DNA from 2 places in the Butyrivibrio fibrisolvens genome. Region 2 is predicted to be linked to the other one. Evidence: predicted binding sites of a transcription regulator. Region 2 holds the regulator's gene; the other holds the start of a gene.
The links. The regulator NrdR, encoded in region 2, represses ribonucleotide reductase genes. The targets are predictions, from matches to a motif close to CACAANATNTTGTG.

Region 1: a site for NrdR is predicted at 2,944-2,957, ahead of nrdD (anaerobic ribonucleoside-triphosphate reductase). Genes of this name have one in related genera too.

Annotation. Positions count from the first base shown of each region.
Region 1 covers NZ_CP065800.1:863,656-868,072, reverse strand. The annotation lists gene nrdG (anaerobic ribonucleoside-triphosphate reductase activating protein) at 1-106, opposite strand, end outside; gene nrdD (anaerobic ribonucleoside-triphosphate reductase) at 511-2,736, opposite strand; gene murI (glutamate racemase) at 3,070-3,921, opposite strand; gene I7804_RS03495 (SH3 domain-containing protein) at 4,276-4,417, opposite strand, start outside.
Region 2 covers NZ_CP065800.1:3,504,568-3,508,984, forward strand. The annotation lists gene I7804_RS14615 (ABC transporter permease) at 1-838, opposite strand, end outside; gene I7804_RS14620 (ABC transporter substrate-binding protein) at 910-2,496, opposite strand; gene nrdR (transcriptional regulator NrdR) at 2,627-3,097, opposite strand; gene ftsZ (cell division protein FtsZ) at 3,190-4,417, opposite strand, start outside.

The sequences.
Region 1 (4,417 bases), 1.5 Mb from region 2:
CATTGAAGCACCCTTTGCAGTGATGAGTACATCCTGACACAAAGAGTGATGTCCTGCATCCAATACCATTGGCAACATCATTTTTTATAATCTGTCCGTAGTTCATATTTTAACCTCATGTCGCGAGCAAAGCGAGTGACTAATGGTTCAAATTGATGGAGCTCGCGTCATCAATTTGGGTTTGAAAATGGAACATTTTCAAACTTAACCTCATGTCGCTAGCAAAGCGAGTGACTAATGTTTCAAATTGGCGAAGCTAAAGTCACCAATTTAGTTTTGAAAGTGGAACACTTTCAAACTTAACTTCACGCTGCGCGTAGTTTTATTATTAACGCACATGAGGCCGGATCATAAATCCGGCCTCATGCTCCCCATACCACTATTTCCATACCGAGTATACCGCAACTCGCTACGAGATAATAATCCTTTGACCTGTGAATATCATAACTTATTCACAGTTTTGGGTATTCGTTTTTTAAAAAGAGTTTTCAGATCTTTGCAAAGATCTTATTATACGTTAACTGTTTCTTCTGCCTCTTTTGTTTCAGGTACTAATGTTTCATTGGATACATGCAGAACTCTTTCCTTGATCTCCTGAGTACGCCCCTGATTCCAGTACTGAGTTCCGATGTAGCCGCAGGTACGTCTTGCAACATTCATCTTGTCCTGATTACGGTTGCCGCAGTTAGGGCACTCCCATACAAGCTTACCATCCTCGTCAGTGACGATCTGGATCTCTCCGGTATAACCGCAGCACTGACAGTAGTCTGACTTGGTATTAAGTTCTGCGTACATGATGTTCTCGTATATATACTGCATAATAGAAAGAACCGCATCGATGTTATCCATCATATTAGGAACTTCTACATAGCTGATAGCTCCACCGGGTGATAATGCCTGGAACTCTGACTCGAACTTGAGCTTAGAGAAGGCATCTATCTTCTCAGCTACATGTACGTGATAACTGTTGGTAATATAGTTCTTGTCTGTAACTCCGGGGATCATTCCAAATCTCTTCTGGAGGCACTTTGCAAACTTATAAGTTGTTGATTCAAGTGGTGTTCCATAAAGTGAGAATGAGATATTGGTCTCTTCTTTCCACTTAGCGCACTTATCATTGAGGAACTGCATAACCTTAAGTGCGAACTCCTTGCCATCTGCATCTGTATGAGATACACCCTTCATGAACTTGGTACATTCATATAGACCGGCATAGCCAAGGCTTATTGTTGAGTAGTTACCAAAAAGAAGCTTGTCTATTGTCTCGCCTTTTTTAAGTCTTGCAAGTGCGCCGAACTGCCAGAGGATAGGAGCTACATCACTTGGAGTTCCAAGGAGCCTTTTATGTCTGCACATAAGAGCTTCATAGCACAGCTGAGTTCTTTCTTCCATCAGCTTCCAGAACTTATCCTCATCCCGGCCTGAAGAGCAGGCTACATCAACAAGATTTAAAGTAACAACGCCCTGATTGAAACGTCCGTAATACTTGTGGGCGCCATTTACTCCAAGGCCCTCTGTATCAGGTGTAAGGAAAGATCTGCATCCCATGCAAGGATATACATCGCCGTTTTTGTACTCACGCATCTTCTTGGCGGATATATAATCAGGTACCATACGCTTAGCTGTGCACTTGGCTGCAAGCTGTGTGATGTGCCAGTATTTGGAATCAGGAGTTATATTATCTTCGTCAAGAACATATATAAGCTTAGGGAAAGCCGGAGTGATATAAACACCCTTCTCGTTCTTAACTCCCTGTATACGCTGTTTGAGCATCTCTTCGATAACTGCTGCAAGGTCGTCACGAAGCTGTCCTTCAGGAACCTCATCAAGATACATGAATACTGTGATGAATGGAGCCTGACCATTGGTTGTCATCAGAGTGATAACCTGATACTGGATCTCCTGAACACCGTCCTTGATCTCCTTACGAACACGCATCTCAGCGATCTCGTCAATCTTCTCGTCTGTAGCCTCGATACCGGCCTGCTCAAGTTCCATACGAACCTGCTTGCGGAATTTCTGACGGCTTACATCTACGAAGGGCACGAGATGTGAAAGTGTGATCGACTGTCCACCGTACTGGGAGCTTGCAATCTGGGCTATAGCCTGAGTTGCGATATTACATGCAGTTGAGAAGCTCTTTGGAGGCTCGATAAGAGTTTCAGAGATAACGGTACCATTCTGCAACATGTCTTCAAGATTGACCAGACAGCAGTTGTGCATGTGCTGTGCAAAATAATCTGAATCATGGAAATGGATGATACCCTCTTCATGAGCTTTGACTACTTCAGGAGGAAGAAGGAAACGCCTTGTGATATCGCGGCTTACTTCGCCTGCCATATAGTCACGCTGAACACTGTTAACAGTAGGATTCTTGTTTGAATTCTCCTGCTTAACCTCTTCGTTATTGCACTCGATAAGTGACATGATCTTATCATCAGTTGTATTGGACTTACGCATAAGAGCATGCTGATAACGATATGTTATGTATTTACGTGCAACATCATTGCTGCCGGCATCCATAAGTGCGTTCTCTACAAGATCCTGGATCTCTTCAACGTTAGCTGCACGTGTCAGATTATTGCACTTAGCTTCAACCTCTTTCTCAATGCGGATGATATCCTCATCAGAAAGACGCTTATCCTCAGTGACAGTGAGATTAGCCTTCTTAATAGCCGCAATTATCTTGCCACCATCAAATATAACCTCTTCGCCACTTCTTTTAATGATTTTCATGGAGCCCCTCCTAGTCCCTTTTTATTAATGCACAGCAAAAAAGACAAACCAGTCCCTATCACGGTTCCAAAACACCCGCCTGATCACTTCATGCTGATATAATCACTTAGACCATAGATCTAAGATTTTATTTATTTGGAAAAATAAATTGTACTTGAAAAATTTTGGAAAATATATAAGTAAAACTATCGTGAATTGATACTTAATTACTATATATTGTGTTTACACATAAATGTTAATACAAAATGTGGGCATTTTCAAGTGGTTAGAGAAACTTTATTCCGTGTAATATTGCACAAAATTAAGACGATTGATGTATAAAAAGCATCTGCCTTACAGGTCTCTTACCGCTTCCAGCCTATTATGCATGCGAAGTACATGATTTAGTAGATTTTTTTCAGTTATCGGATTACCGGACACAAAATATTGTGTTTCTATATCATGAAGCATACTATCCGTATCTGAAAATGAAACTCTGGCTGCCTCTCTGGCATTATATTCAAGGCCGCATACATCAGCCAGATGTCTTATAGTACCGACATTACCATCTATAAGATGGATATCGTCACCAAAAACCTTCTTGTAAGAAGGCTTGAAATAATTGAAATGTGTGCACCCAAGTACAAGAGCCTGATATTTGGACAAGTCAAAAGAAGCAAACTGTTCGTGGATATACTCGTCTACTTCAGGACCTTCAAACTGCTCATTTTCTGCAAATGTTACAAGGTGCGGCATAGCCAGAAGATCTACTCTGTGATCCTCATCAACTCTCTCAAGAAGATGTGAAAGCTTCTTCTCCCTGATAGTCACAGGAGTAGCGATAACAAGAATACGCTTTTTGGAAGAAGTCTCCTCCACTGCAGGTTTTACAGCAGGTTCCATACCAAGAATAGGAAGAGAAAACTCTCTTCTAAGATCCTCTACAGCTACTGCAGTTGCAGTATTACAAGCTATTACAATAGCATCTGCTCCCTTATCTATAAGGAATCTTGTGATGTGCCTTGTATAATCTTTGATCTGGTCCGAAGTCTTAAGACCATAAGGAACATGATCAAGATCTGCATAAAAAAGATATTCAGTTGCGCCAAGTCTATGGTATGCCTCGTGTAATACTGAAAGGCCTCCAAAACCCGAATCAAATATTCCTATCTTCATACGATCACTCTTCTTTGCCTGCGAAATCATGCTTGAAATGTCACAAATGCTTGTATTTAAAGCCTTCTGGCATAGAAATAGAGGCAGTAACTGCTGCCTCCGTTTCTGTCCTCATTAATAATATTCTATTCCACAATCAGTGACAATGTATAAAAGTGCTGAAATGTTATTCTGATTAATCCTGACCAAAAAGCGCTCCAAAAGCCGCGCATATGGGCATATTCCAAAATACACCAGAAAACGGTTTTGCGTTAAGATTAATTTATTATTGTAGATTTGACTATTCTGTCCTTTTTCTTTGTGTATCTTACTGTGTAATATTTTTCTGACATTATTAAAAAAATTCCCACTTGTACATACTGATATCCAAGCACAAATCTTTAGTTACTTAATCTCTGACAGATAATCCTTGGAACAGAAGTAGTACTGGCCCTGATAATAAACCTTGGCCCAGCCATTCTCTTCACCTACAAGCGTAAGCTCTGTTCCCGCCTGTACTGACATAGCCTTGTTGGTATCAGTCTTC
Region 2 (4,417 bases):
CCACCGGATAATCACGGTTGTTGATAGAGCTTAGGAGCATACGCCCTATCCCGGGAATATTAAACACCTGTTCTATCACTATAGAGCCACTCACCATATCTGCAAGCGCCATTCCCATGAATGTTATAACAGGGATCATGGCATTCTTAAGAACATGTCTGTACAGAACCCCCCTTGTAGTATTGCCCCTGCTATAAGCTGTCCTTGTATAGTCTTTGGAGATCTCTTCTATCACGCTTCCTCTTAAGAGCTTGACACACATAGTGATCTTTGGGAGAGCTATTGCAATAGCAGGGAATACCAGATATCCAATGAACCCCCAGAAATCTTTCTTGTAGGATATAAAGCCGCCCGGTACGAAGAGCTTTAATGACAGTCCGAATATAAGAGTAAGTATTATACCTGAGAAAAAAGGCGGTATAGCCATAATGATCTGATCCATCACCACCACAAACTTGTCTATAACACTACCCTCATGCCTTGCAGTAAATATCCCCAGAGGAATTGATATAAAGAACATGAGCAAAAATGCCATAACAGCAAGCCATATTGTAATCGGTATCTTATCCATGATAAGTGCAGATACTGATCCATATGAATAGGAGGTACCAAGATCTCCCTGAATGAAACCAGTGACCCACCTAAAATATCTTACGTATATAGGATCATTAAGTCCCATCTCCTGTCTTAACATTGCAAGCTGATTCTGCGTAGCCTCCGTTCCCAAAATCCTCGTTGCAGGATCTCCGGGTATTAAGTTAAAAGCAAGGAACACCAGGATGGATACTACAAAAAGAGTAAGGATCATCATCCCGGCCTTCTTTAATATGTATTTCACTTGTTGATTCTCCTTAAAAAAGGGCCCGACTTCCAAAAAGTCAGACCCTTTTACATGTCGGATTTTTCAGATTATTCCGCAAGCTTTATCTTGGCTATATCCTGTACATAAAGCGGATAGAAAGTATAACCTGTATACTTACTGCTAAGAGCTACAAACTCAGGAAGATCCTGAATGTAAATAGCAGCCGCTGTCTCGGAAAGAATCTTTTCACACTCTTTATAATACTTGACCTGCTCATCATCATCAACTGTTGCCTGTGCTGCAGCAAAAGCCTTGTCGTAATCAGCATTGGCATAATTGAACATATTGTTGTGTGCATCTGAAGTATAACGGTATAAAAGTGCAGAAGCATTCAAAGTAGAAGCATCAAAGCCAACTATTGTAGCTTCATAATCTTTGTTATTATATACCTCTTCAAGCCAAGTATTCCACTCTACCTTCTTGATATTGGCTGTTACGCCTATAGCTTCGAGCTGTTCTACTACTACCTCTGCAGTATCAATGTGAGGTGTGTAATTAGAAGGAACCTTGATAGTGAATGTGAATCCATCAGGATAGCCTGCCTGTACAAGGAGCTCTTTGGCCTTGTCTATATCCTGATTATAAGTATCATTTAATGACTCGTCAAAATATTTTCCAAAGGAAGGGAACATAGCAGAGCCTATCTCAACACCGGCACCGCCTGATACAAAGTCCATGATCTCCTGAGGATCTATAGCATAGCACAGAGCCTGACGTACAAGCTCATTATCAAAAGGTGCTACAGCATTGTTGACATAGAGTGCCTGTATCAGGTTCATCTCACCTTCATAGATATCGAATGCATCTGAAAGCTGATCTGCCTGATCACTTGTGATACGAGCGTACATATCAATAGATCCGCCTTCAAGATCAGTAACAATATTGTCAGGGTTAGCTTCTACCTTGAATTCTACGTTTTTGATATGCGCAGCATTGTCAGTATCCCAGTAATCATCGAACTTCTCAACTACAAGATTCTCGAGAGCTGTACGGGATACGAACTTGTAAGGGCCTGTTCCGATAGGATTGTTCTCAACATCTTCACAGTCTGCAGGCATGATAGCAACTGTACAATAACTGATGAACTCAGAATTAGCCTTAGTAAGTGTAACCTTAACATGTGTATCATCAACCTTCTCGATAGAATCAACTATTTCGAATACAGAAGCGCCTGTATCCTTGTAACGCTGTAGTGATGCTACTACATCATCTGCAGTAAGAGTCTGTCCATTATGAAACAGGACATTGTCTCTGATTGTAAATGTATATTCTGTTGCATCATCTGATACATCATATCCTGATGCGATCGCAGGATTAAGATTACCATTCTCATCAGGCTTAACAAGGCCTTCAAAGATATTGAACAGTACTTCTCTGGTTCCTGCTGACTGTGCTATGTGGGGATCAAGGCTGTCAAGATCCTGAGGAATACCTACAGTGAACACTTCATCAGAATCAACGCTGCTGGTCTCCTGCGTGCCCTCCTGAGCATTCTGTGATTCCTGAGCATTCTGTGATCCTGTCTCATCATCCTTCTTGGCGCAACCTGCAAGCATAGCAGCTGCCATTGTCAGTGTGCAAACAGCTGCAACTCCCCTTCGCAGCATGTTACCTGACCAAACTTTCTTTTTCATAATATCACTCCTTTTAATCATATATCTTCACTAATACTTTTGATCACAGTATTAGTGCTAATCCTAAACTCAATCTTGTTGCCATTGTAATACCAATAAAGCTTATCTATACAGATGTATTCAAGGTTTATCAGGCCTTACCGGGGGCCTCTTTGTTCATTACATCCTTAAGCTCATCCATGAATGTGTTGATATCCTTGAACTCACGATATACAGATGCAAATCTGACATAAGCTACAGGCTCAAGATCTTTCATCTTGTTCATAACAAGTTCACCAATCTCACGGCTTTTGATCTCACGCTTCTCCATATTGAAGATCTCTGCTTCTACGCTGTCCACAAGCTTTGTGATCTGCTCCGCACTGACAGGTCTTTTATGACAAGCCCTCAGAATACCTGCTTCTATCTTAGATCTGTCATATGGTTCTCTGTTATTGTCTTTTTTAATAATGATAATTGGAATCGTTTCAACCTTTTCATAAGTTGTAAAACGCTTGCCACAGGAGTCACAAATACGTCTACGTCTTATAGATGTGTTGTCGTCAGCCGGACGGGAATCGATTACTCTGGTTTCGTCTTTACCGCAAAACGGGCATTTCATAACAGTGTCCTCCCTTTGATGATATTAATTCCGAAAAACGCTTCAGATGCAGGCACCTGAAGCGTTTAAATTGTTAACTGATTCGCTGATATTTATTTCTTCTGTAAAAACTCAGGAATTTTAAGCGACTTAGGTTCTACAGTAGACCTTACACTGCTATCACTGCGGAAAAAAGTTCTTGATGTTGTAGGTGCCTCTGCTTCAACCGAAGGCTCAACAGGTGTAGGCTGCTGTACAGCAGGCTGTACCTGAGGTGCCATAGCCTGAGGATTAACAAAAGGCCTTGGCTGAGGTATAGATGCAGGCTGCATTGGTCTTACAAATGGCTGTGAAACCTGTGGTCTGGGAGTCACATTCGCAGCACCCTGCATCTGAACAGGTGTCTGATTAGCAGCCTGTCTATTCTCTGCAGGAGCGGCTTTGGATATATTCATAGCCTGAGCACGATCTTCAATTCCTGTAGCAATAACTGTGATGTTGCATGTATCAGACTGAGACTGATCATATACAGCACCAAAGATGATATTGGCTCTCTCACCGGCAAGTTCCTGAACATAACTTGCAGCATCAGATGCATCAGCAAGGCCGATATCACCGGATACATTGATGATAACATCAGATGCACCGGAAATAGTAGTATCAAGAAGAGGACTTTCAACAGCAAGCTTAACAGCATCTGCAGCCTTGTGATCGCCTGTTCCTGTACCAATACCGATATGTGCGATACCCTTGCCCTTCATAGCTGTCTGTACGTCAGCAAAGTCAAGGTTGATAAGACCAGGTACATTGATAAGATCGGTAATACCCTGAACAGCCTGCTGAAGGACTTCGTCAGCCTTCTTAAGAGCATCGGGCATAGATGTACGACGGTCTACTATCTGTAATAATTTATCATTCGGGATAACAATAAGAGTATCTACGTTATTCTTAAGATTTTCAATTCCCATAAGGGCATTCTGCATTCTGGTACGTGCTTCAAAGCTGAAAGGCTTTGTAACAATACCAACCGTAAGAATTCCCATATCTTTAGCTGCCTTAGCAACTATAGGAGCAGCACCTGTTCCGGTTCCGCCTCCCATTCCGCATGTAACGAATACCATATCAGCGCCCTTAATAGCACTGTTGATATCCTCTACGCTCTCTTCTGCAGCTTTCTCTCCAACTTCAGGTTTAGCACCAGCTCCCAATCCTTTAGTGAGCTTCTCTCCGATCTGCAGAAGTTTTGGTGCCTTACATAATTGAAGAGCCTGCTTATCTGTATTCATGCCGATAAACTCGACACCGGTAACGTTCTCGTCAACCATTCTATTAACAGCATTG